2 regions of the Xanthomonas sp. NCPPB 3200 genome follow, and region 1 is predicted to be linked to the other one. Evidence: predicted binding sites of a transcription regulator. Region 1 holds the regulator's gene; the other holds the start of a gene.
The links. The regulator HrcA, encoded in region 1, represses chaperone genes, less so after heat shock. The targets are predictions, from matches to a motif close to TTNGCACTCNNNNNNNNNGAGTGCNAA.
Positions count from the first base shown of each region.

Region 1 (5,179 bases):
CGAGGCATCGGCGGTGACGTACGGCAGGTTCACTTCGGTCTGCTGGCTGGTCGACAGCTCGATCTTGGCGCGCTCTGCGGCGTCCTTCAGGCGCTGCAGTGCCAACGGATCCTTGCGCAGATCGATGCCCTGATCCTTGTTGAATTCGTCGACCAGGTACTCGATGACACGGTTGTCGAAGTCTTCGCCGCCCAGGAAGGTGTCACCGTTGGTGGCCAGCACTTCGAACTGCTTCTCGCCATCGACTTCAGCAATTTCGATGATCGACACGTCGAAGGTACCGCCGCCCAGGTCGTACACGGCGATCTTGCGGTCGCCGCCCTTCTTGTCCAGGCCATAGGCCAGGGCGGCTGCGGTCGGCTCGTTGATGATGCGCTTGACGTCCAGACCGGCGATGCGGCCGGCGTCCTTGGTGGCCTGACGCTGGCTGTCGTTGAAGTACGCCGGCACCGTGATCACGGCCTCGGTGACCTTCTCGCCCAGGAAGTCCTCGGCGGTCTTCTTCATCTTTTCCAGCACGCGCGCAGAGATTTCCTGCGGCGCCATGCGCTTGCCATCGCTGGTCTGCACCCAGGCATCGCCGTTGTCGTGGGCGAGGATGCCGTACGGCACGTGCGAAATGTCCTTCTGCACTTCGGCGTCGGTGAACTTGCGGCCGATCAGGCGCTTCACCGCGTAGAAGGTGTTCTTCGGGTTGGTCACCGCCTGGCGCTTGGCCGAGGCGCCGACCAGCACTTCGCCGTCCTTGGTGTAGGCGACGATCGAAGGCGTGGTGCGGTCGCCCTCGGAATTTTCGATGACGCGGGCCTTGCCGCCGTCCATGATCGACACGCACGAGTTCGTGGTGCCGAGGTCAATACCAATGATCTTGCCCATGGATACGCTCCTGATGATTCTGTAGCTGTGTCCGGCGACGCCGGGTCTGGCTGAGATGTGGGGGTGGTGCGCAGGTGTTCAAGCCACCTGCACGAATCTGCGTTTCGCGCATGCGCCCGGCAGTTCAGCCGGGCGCTGCGGTTCAGTCGTGCTTGGCCACGACCACCAGGGCCGGGCGCAGCAGACGCTCGTTGAGCAGATAGCCTTTCTGGAACACCTGCACCACGTGGCCCGGGGCGATGCCCTCGGCCTCGCCCTGGCTGATCGCCTGGTGCTGGTCCGGGTTGAACGGCTGGCCGACCGGGTCGAGCAGGGTCAGGCCGTTGTCAGCCGCGACCTTGAGCAACTGCTTGTAGGTCATGTCCAGGCCATCGCGCAGCGGGCTGGGTTCGGTGCCGGCCGCGGTCAGGCCGGCGTCCAGGCTGTCGAACACCGGCAGCAGCTCGCCCAGCAACTTCTCGTTGGCGAACTTGCGCGCGTTCTCGACGTCGCGGGCGATGCGCTTGCGCTGGTTTTCCAGATCGGCCCGCTCGCGCAGGGCATCGGCCTTGACCAGCGCGATCTCGCTGCGCAGCGACTCGATCTCGGCCTTGAGCGGATCGGTCTCGGGTGGGTTCTGGGACAGGTCTTCGGAGTCGAATTCGGGGTGGTCTTGGTTCATGTGCAGTTCCCGGGCAAGCGGAACGCCCGCCCCAACGTCACCCCGTATGTGGGCGCGCGCGCGCGTTTCAAGCAAAACGATCGTATCGATCGCTGCCGCTTATCGCGTGCCGGGCGGTTCCATGGCAGCGCCCAGCACCTGGGCGGCGGTCTGCACCAGCGGAATCACCCGGTCGTAGGCCATGCGTTTGGGCCCGATCACGCCCAGCACGCCCAGCACCTGGCCATTGGCGGCATACGGCGCGGTGACCAGCGAGACATCGTCCAGCGACAGCATGCCGGTCTCTTCGCCGATGAAGATGCGCACGCCCGGCGCCTGGATGGTGCGTTCGAGCAGTTGCAGGATCTCGCGCTTGCTGGCGAAGGCCTCGAACAGCTCGCGCAGCCGGTCCAGGTCCGACAGGTCCTGCACGCCCATCAGGCGGGTCTGCCCGGCCATCACCATGTCGTCGGCGTCGGCCGGCACCAGCGCCTCGCTGGCCAGATCCACGCTGTGCGCCAGCAGCTGCTCCATCTCGTTCTTGGCCATGCGCAGCTCGCGCAGCAGCGAGGCGCGGATGTCCGACAGCGCGCGCCCGGCAAATTGCGCATTGAGGTAATTGGCCACCCGCTCCAGCTCGGCCGGCTCGTAGGCCCGGCGCGGCTCGATCACCCGGTTCTGCACCTCGTTGTCGGCAAACACCAGGATCGCCAGCACCCGGCGCGCGTCCAGCGCCACGAAGTCGATATGCCGGAACGCGAACTGCTCGCGCCGCGGTGCGCTGACCACGCCGACGAAATGGCTCATCGCCGACAGCATCTGCGAGGCGCTGCCCAGCAGCGACTGGGTGCCGTTGCCGCTGGCAAGCTCCGCGCGCAGACGGCGCACTTCTTCCTCGCCGGGCGGCTGCATCTGCACCAGGCTGTCGACGAACACCCGGTAACCGTGCGCGGTGGGCACCCGCCCGGCCGAGGTATGCGGAGAGCTGAGCAGCCCCACATCCTCCAGGTCGGCCAGGATGTTGCGGATGGTGGCCGGGCTGACGTCCAGCCCGGCGTGCTGGGCCAGCGTCTTGGAGCCCACCGGCTCGCCATCGCGGATGTAGCGGGCAATCAGCGTCCGCAGCAGTTGGCGTGCGCGGGGATCGAGCGTTGGGGACTGTGACGCGCGCATGGGATCATCCGGTGAGACTGGGCATAGATAATGTCTGGCCCTGCGGTTGGCAAGCGTCTTATTCCCTGCCCGCCGCTCCCACCCTAAGCTTCCCCAAAGCGTTCACACTCGATCCCATGCTCAGACACCTCTCCATCAAGGATTTCGCCGTCGTCCGCGCCACCGAACTGGAATTCGGGCCAGGCATGACCGTGGTTTCCGGCGAAACCGGCGCCGGCAAGTCGCTGATGGTGGACGCGCTAGGCTTCCTGTCCGGGCTGCGCGCCGACAGCGGCGTGGTCCGCCACGGTGCCGACCGCGCCGAACTGTCGGCCGAATTCCAGCTGCCGGCCCAGCACCCGGGCCTGACCTGGCTGTCGGACAACGAACTCGACGACGACGCGCAATGCCAGCTGCGCCGGATCATCCGTGCCGATGGCGGCTCGCGTGCCTGGATCAACGGCCGCCCGGTGACCTCTTCGCAACTGGCGGAGCTGGCCTCGCGGCTGGTGGAGATTCACGGCCAGCACGAACACCAGGCCTTGATGGCCCGCCACAGCCAGCTCGCCCTGCTCGACGCCTACGCCCGCAACGCCGCGCAGCGCGAGCAGGTGCGCCAGGCCAGCCAGCGCTGGCAGGCCCTGCTGGACGAACGCGATGCGCTGTCCGCGCAGGGCGATGTCTCCGACCGCATCGGCTTTCTGGAACACCAGCTCAGCGAACTGGAACGCGAGGACCTGGATCCGGCCGCGATCGCCGCGCTGGACGTCAATCATCGCCGCCAGGCGCACGCCACCGCATTGATCGGCGCGTGCGACAGCGTGGCCCTGCAGCTCAACGGCGACGACGGCGCCTCCGCACTGGGCCTGCTGCAGGACAGCCGCCATGACCTCGCGCGCGTGGCCGAGCACGAGCCGCGCCTGGGCGAGGTCGATGCACTGCTGGACAGCGCGGTCATCCAGATCGAGGAGGCGCTGGCCCTGCTCGACCGCGTGCGCGACGACCTGGAGGCCGACCCGGCCCAGTTCGAGGCGATGGAGCGCCGGCTCGGTCGCCTGCACGATCTGGCCCGCAAGCACCGCGTCACCCCGGACGAACTGGCCGCCCAGCGCGACCGCATGAGCCTGGAAGTGGAGAGCCTGCGCGGCGCCGACGAGCGCCTGCAGCAGCTGGACAAGCATATCGAGGCGGCGATCGGCGTCTGGCGCAGCGCGGCCAGCAGCCTCAGCGCCAGCCGCACCACCGCTGCCGAGGCCTTGTCGGCCGCCACCACCACGCTGATCGGCGAGCTGGGCATGGGCGGCGGGCAGTTCCTGATCCAGCTGCTGCCGCAGGACACCCTGCGCCCTGACCCCAACGGCGCCGAGCGGGTGGAATTCCTGGTCGCCGCCAACGCCGGGCAGCCGCCGCGCGCGTTGCGCAAGGTCGCCTCCGGCGGCGAGCTGTCACGGATTTCGCTGGCGATCGAGGTCGCCGCGCTCGGGCTGGACAGCGTGCCGACCATGGTCTTCGACGAAGTGGATTCCGGCATCGGCGGCGCAGTGGCCGACATCGTCGGGCAAAAGCTGCGCGCCCTGGGCGAAGAGCGCCAGGTGCTGTGCGTGACCCACTTGCCGCAGGTGGCCGCCAAGGGCCACGCGCACTATCGGGTCAGCAAGGCGCCGGTGGACGGCATGACCCAGAGCGCGGTCGAACTGCTCGGCCCGCAGGCGCGCCAGGAAGAGCTGGCGCGCATGCTGGGCGGGGTGGAAGTCAGCAAGGAAGCCCGCGCGGCGGCACGCAAGCTGCTGCAAAGCGCCTGAGCCGCCGGGCGCTGTCTCGGCCGCCACCGGGGTTGCCTAGGCAGCCGATGGCGGCAAACGCACAAGGCGGCCGAAGCCGCCTTGTCGTTGCCGCACTACCACCAGCTTGCCGTCAGCGCGGACGCTTCTTGCGCACGTACAGCACCAGCGAGTGCTCTTCCAGCTCGTAGCCATGCTGGGCGGCGATCTGCCGCTGCAAGGCCTCGATCTCTTCGCTCTCGAACTCGATCACGTGGCCGGTATCCACGTCGACCATATGGTCGTGATGGCCGCCACGATCCAGCTCATAGACCGCCTGGCCGCCTTCGAAATTGTGCTTCAGCACCAGGCCGGCGGCCTCAAACTGGGTCAGCACCCGGTACACCGTGGCCAGACCGATTTCGTCGCCATGGTCGAGCAGCTGCCGATAGATGTCTTCTGCGCTGAGGTGGTGCTGGTTGCTCTTCTGCTCGAGCAACTCCAGGATCCGCATCCGCGGATGGGTCACCTTGAGCCCGACTTTGCGCAGGTCGTGGGTTTCCATATGTTCTCCGTTCATTGGCGATTTAGCGCCAGCTGCCATCAAACGGGTCGCGGCGACCGGCAGGAGTGTATCATCGGCGTGATTTCCTCAGCACTTAATCCCCGATGCGTAATCTCCTGCTGGTCGCCGCCGTTGCTCTCTCCACCGCTGGCTGCGGCATCATCTACAAGCAGCCGATCTACCAGG
Region 1 covers NZ_CM150785.1:1,748,194-1,753,372, reverse strand. The annotation lists gene dnaK (molecular chaperone DnaK) at 1-876, opposite strand, end outside; gene grpE (nucleotide exchange factor GrpE) at 1,019-1,537, opposite strand; gene hrcA (heat-inducible transcriptional repressor HrcA) at 1,637-2,689, opposite strand; gene recN (DNA repair protein RecN) at 2,806-4,470, shown strand; gene fur (ferric iron uptake transcriptional regulator) at 4,583-4,993, opposite strand; gene AC06DU_RS07555 (outer membrane protein assembly factor BamE) at 5,098-5,179, shown strand, end outside.

Region 2 (5,179 bases), 2.4 Mb from region 1:
TCCTGTACCTGGGGGCCTGGTATGGGCTCGGTGCCGGCGCTGTGGCGCTCGCGCTGATCGCCGCCTCCGGGCTGGCGCTGCGCGCGCCGTTGGCGACCCTGGCCGACAGTTACGGCAGCTCCTTTACCCTGCACGGGCTGGATCTGCTGCATTCTGCGCTGGTGCTGGTCGGCACCCTGGTCCTGGGCTGGCTGGGCGCCTGGCTGGTCACCGGCCATTTCCTTCGCCAGACCCGTCCCACCGAGACCTGAGGCCTGCCATGCATCCACCGGATCTCAAGCACCTGATCAGCGACGCGCCGCGTGTGATGGTGGTCGATGGCTCCAAGCTGGTGCGCAAGCTGATCGCCGATGTGTTGCAGCGTGATCTGCCCAACGTGCAGGTGATCGGCTGCTCCAGCATCGCCGAGGCGCGCCAGGCGCTGGAAGCCGGTGCGGTGGATCTGGTCACCACCTCGCTGTCATTGCCCGATGGCGATGGCCTGACCCTGGCGCGCAGCGTGCGCGAAGCGGCCGGCCAGGCCTATGTGCCGGTGATCGTGGTCTCCGGCGATGCGCAGCAGCATCTGGTGGAGCGCCGCTTCACCGAATACGTCACCGATTATTTCGACAAGGCGCTGGGCCACGAAGCCCTGGCGACCTTCATCCGCGGCTATGTGCAGCCCGAGCCGGTGGTCGGCGCGACCGTGCTGTACATCGAGGACAGCCGCGTGGTGGCCGAGGCGACCAAGCGCATGCTCGAGCGGCAGAGCCTGAAGGTGGTGCATGTGCTCACCGCCGAGGATGCCTTTGCGCTGCTCACCGCCGAATCGCTGGGCCGCACCGAGCGCCGCATCGACGTGGTGCTGACCGATGTGACCCTGAAGGGCGAGCTCAACGGCCGCGACGTGGTCGAGCGCATCCGCATCGACTTCGCCTACGGCAAGCGTCGCCTGCCGGTGCTGGTGATGACCGGCGACACCAATCCGCGCAACCAGTCCGAGCTGCTGCGCGCCGGCGCCAACGACCTGGTGCAGAAACCCATCGAAGAACGTCTGCTGGTGACCAAGGTGCTGTTCCAGCTGCGCCTGGCACGGCTTGAGGACCAGGCTGTCACGCTATGACCGAAGTGGCTGAAGTGGAAGCGCGTATCCAGCTGGAACCGTCGTGGAAGGCGCGGGTGGGCGATTGGTTGCTGCGCCCGGAAATGCAGGAGCTGTCCGCATTCCTGCGCCAGCGCAAGGCGGCCGGGGCGCGGGTGTTCCCGCCGGGCCCGCAGATCTTTGCGGCCTTCGACGCCACCCCGTTCGAGCAGGTCAAGGTGGTGATCCTGGGCCAGGATCCGTATCACGGCGAAGGCCAGGCGCATGGGCTGTGCTTTTCGGTGTTGCCCGGCGTGCCGGTGCCGCCGTCGCTGCTCAACATCTACAAGGAGATCCAGGACGACCTGGGCATCGCGCGTCCGGACCATGGCTATCTGATGCCGTGGGCGCGCCAGGGCGTGCTGCTGCTCAATGCGGTGCTGACGGTGGAGCAGGGCCGTGCCGGCGCGCACCAGAACAAGGGCTGGGAAGGCTTCACCGACCATGTGGTGGAGACCCTCAACCGCGAGCGCGAAGGCCTGGTGTTCCTGCTCTGGGGCAGCTACGCGCAGTCCAAGGGCAAGGTCATCGACCAGGCGCGCCATCGCGTGTTCAAGGCCCCGCATCCCTCGCCGTTGTCGGCGCATCGCGGCTTTCTGGGCTGCCAGCACTTCTCCAAGACCAACGAGCACCTGCAGCGCCGCGGGCTGGGCCCGATCGACTGGTCGCTGCCGCCCCGCAACGCGCTGGACACCACTCCGGCCAGCGGCTGAACGGTACCGGCGCCGGCCCGTTTCGCGGCGGCTTTGTCACGGTCTGCGCAGGGCGGCGGTGGTAGCGTAGGTGCTCGAAGTCGGGAGTTGCGCCGTAGAACGACGGCGATACCAAAAGCCCGAACGTCCTATAAATGGAACGCTGGGAACTCTTTCTGTACCCGGCAGTCCAATAGTTCGACTGCTAAGATGGTGCCCTATGAACCAGATCACCTCGACTGCCCTAGTGGCAAACAATCTCCCGATTCCCAGTGCGCTCGGTTCGCTGGACGCCTACATCGGTGCCGTGCACCAGATCCCGGTGCTGTCGGTCGATGAGGAACAGAATCTTGCCCGTCGCTTCCGTGACGAGCTGGATCTGGACGCCGCGCGCGAGCTGGTCCATTCCCACCTGCGCTTCGTGGTGCACGTCGCTCGCGGCTACAACGGCTACGGCCTGCCGCTGGGCGACCTGATCCAGGAAGGCAACATCGGCTTGATGAAGGCGGTCAAGCGCTTCGACCCGGAAATGGGCGTGCGCCTGGTCAGCTTCGCAGTGCACTGGATCCGTGCCGAGATGCACGAGTTCATCCTGAAGAACTGGCGCATCGTCAAGGTCGCCACGACCAAGGCGCAGCGCAAGCTGTTCTTCAACCTGCGCAAGTCCAAGACCCGCCTGGGCTGGCTCAACGCGTCCGAGGTGACTGCGGTCGCCAAGGACCTGAACGTCTCCGAGCGCGAAGTGATGGAGATGGAGTCGCGTCTGTCCGGTCGCGATATCGGCTTCGATGCCTCGTCCGACGAAGACGACGATCACGGCCCGCCGTCGCCGGTGAGCTATCTGGTGGCCAACGATGAAGATCCGTCGCAGGCCTACGAGCGTCACGACAGCGAGGACAATCAGCTGCAGTTGCTGCGCGAAGGCATGGCCGGCCTGGACACGCGCTCGCGCGACATCGTCAAGCGCCGCTGGCTGGACTCCGACTCCAAGGTGACGCTGCAGGAGCTGGCCGACGAGTATGGCGTGTCGGCCGAGCGTATCCGCCAGATCGAGGCGAATGCGCTGAAGAAGATGAAGGCACTGTTCGTGGCCTGATCCTTCGATCATGCCCCAGGTGTTGCACAAACGGCCCGGTTTTCCGGGCCGTTTGCATGTGGGCTGCTTGTGCTGCGTCGAGTCCGACGACGCGCGGTGGTTCGTCGTGGTCGTTCGCCGATGATCGACCGCGCTGCGCCCGCCGGCGCTATTCCGGCAGGCGCGCCACCGGCAGATGCCAGCCGTAGCGGATGGCCATGAAACGCAGCCCGAAACAGACCAGCGCGCCGGTCGCCAGCGACCAGGCCTGCGGCACTGCGAGCATGTGCCCGATCGCGACCAGGCCGCCACCGGCCAGCGCGGCGACCGCATACAGCTCGGCCTGCAGCACCACCGGCGTCCGCGCCACCAGCAGATCACGCGCGATGCCGCCGCCGATGCCGCTGAGCATGCCGAGCAAGGTCGCGCTGAGCGGGCTGAGTTGGTAATCGAGCGCCTTGCTGGTGCCGTAGACCGCAAACAGCGCCAACCCGGCCGCGTCGAACAACTGCACCGGGTTGCGCAGCCGTTCCACCGCCGCATGCCAGTAGAAACCGGCCACGCCGGCCAGGCAGGCGACCAGCAGGTACTGCGGATGCACCAGTGCGGCCGGCGGGGTGGCGCCGATCAGCACATCGCGCACGATGCCGCCGGACACCGCCGCCGCGCACGACAGCACCAGTACGCCGAACAGATCCAGGCGATTGCGCACCGCCACGGTCGCGCCGCTGAGGGCGAACACGAAGGTGCCGAGCAGATCCAGCAGGAACAGGAGAGTGGTCACGATCAGACCGTCGCATCAGGCCGCACAGCATCGCGCACGGCCTGCGCCGCTGTCATCCGTCCTTGCTGCTGGGCGGCGGGTCGTCGGTGGCACCGCCGAAGATGATGCGCGCGGCGCGCTGGTAGCTCCAGTACGCCATCGCCCAGTTCACCAGCACCACGAACCGGTTGCGGAAACCGATCAGGAAGTACACGTGCGCGGCCAGCCAGAACCACCAGGCCACGATGCCGGAGAGCTTGAGCTTGCCGACATGCACGATGGCGGCCATGCGGCCGATCGTGGCCAGGTTGCCGTAGTCCTGGTAACGGAAGGCTGGTGCAGGCTGGCCGCGGTGGCGGGCGCGGATCGCCTTGGCGATGTGCTTGCCCATCTGCTTTGCCGCCGGTGCCACGCCCGGTACCGGGCGGCCGTCCTGCTGCACCGAGGCCAGGTCGCCGCCGACGAAGATCTCCGGGTGACCGGGTACGCTCAGGTCCGGCTCCACCAGCACGCGGCCGGCACGATCCAGCGGCACGCCCAGCGTGCGCGCCAGCGGCGATGCCGCCACGCCGGCGGCCCACACCACGGTGCGTGCAGGCACGAAGGTGTCGCCGAGCTGATAGCCCAGCGCATCGATGTGGGTGACCGGCGTGCCGGTGTGCACCTCCACGCCCAGGCGCTCGAGCTGCTTGCGCGCCTTGGCGGTGAGATCGTCCGGGAACGAGGGCAGCACGCGCGGGCCGGCTTCGACCAGGCGCACGCGCGCCTGCTGCGGGTCGATATGGCGGAATTCGTTCTTGAGCGTGTGGCGGGCGATCTCGGCCAGCGTGCCGGCCAGCTCGACGCCGGTCGGGCCGCCGCCGACCACGGCAAAACTCAGCCAGGCTGCGCGTGCGGCCGGGTCGGACTCTGCCTCGGCGCGTTCGAAGGCGAGCAGCAACTTGCGCCGCAGCACCAGCGCGTCGTACAGCGTCTTCAGGCCGGGCGCATGCTCGGCCCATTGATCGTTGCCGAAGTAGGCATGGGTGGCGCCGGTGGCCAGCAGCAACATGTCGTAGCCGAGCGTGCTGCCGTCGGCGAGCACCACCTCACGGCGGGCCGGTGCGATTTCGGCGACGTCGCCGAGCAGCACTTCGACATTGCGCTGCTCGCGCAGGATGTGGCGCAGCGGCGCGGCGATATCCGGTGCCGACAGGCCGGCGGTGGCGACCTGGTACAGCAGCGGCTGGAACAGGTGATGGTTCTGGCGGTCGATCAGGGTGATGCGGATGCCGGGATCGTCGAGCGCGCGGGTGGCCCATAAGCCGGCGAAACCGCCGCCAACCACAACCAGGTGCAGCGGAGCTTGGGAGGGGGAAGAAGTCATCGTAAGGTCCGATGGATTGCGACGCGGGCTCATCAGCATGCCGCATCGGTAATGAACATGCCGCCTGGATCCAGCCTGCCTGCGGCATCATGTCGCATCTCATCCACCTGATGACCGCATGCCGTCACTACCGCCGCCGTTGCCGCCGCTGTCGCCACCGCCA
Region 2 covers NZ_CM150785.1:4,289,499-4,294,677, reverse strand. The annotation lists gene ftsX (permease-like cell division protein FtsX) at 1-251, shown strand, start outside; gene AC06DU_RS18575 (response regulator) at 260-1,102, shown strand; gene ung (uracil-DNA glycosylase) at 1,108-1,833, shown strand; gene rpoH (RNA polymerase sigma factor RpoH) at 2,033-2,908, shown strand; gene AC06DU_RS18560 (trimeric intracellular cation channel family protein) at 3,057-3,671, opposite strand; gene AC06DU_RS18555 (NAD(P)/FAD-dependent oxidoreductase) at 3,724-5,016, opposite strand; gene AC06DU_RS18550 (hypothetical protein) at 5,135-5,179, shown strand, end outside.
Region 2: a site for HrcA is predicted at 1,995-2,021, ahead of rpoH (RNA polymerase sigma factor RpoH). Genes of this name have one in related genera too.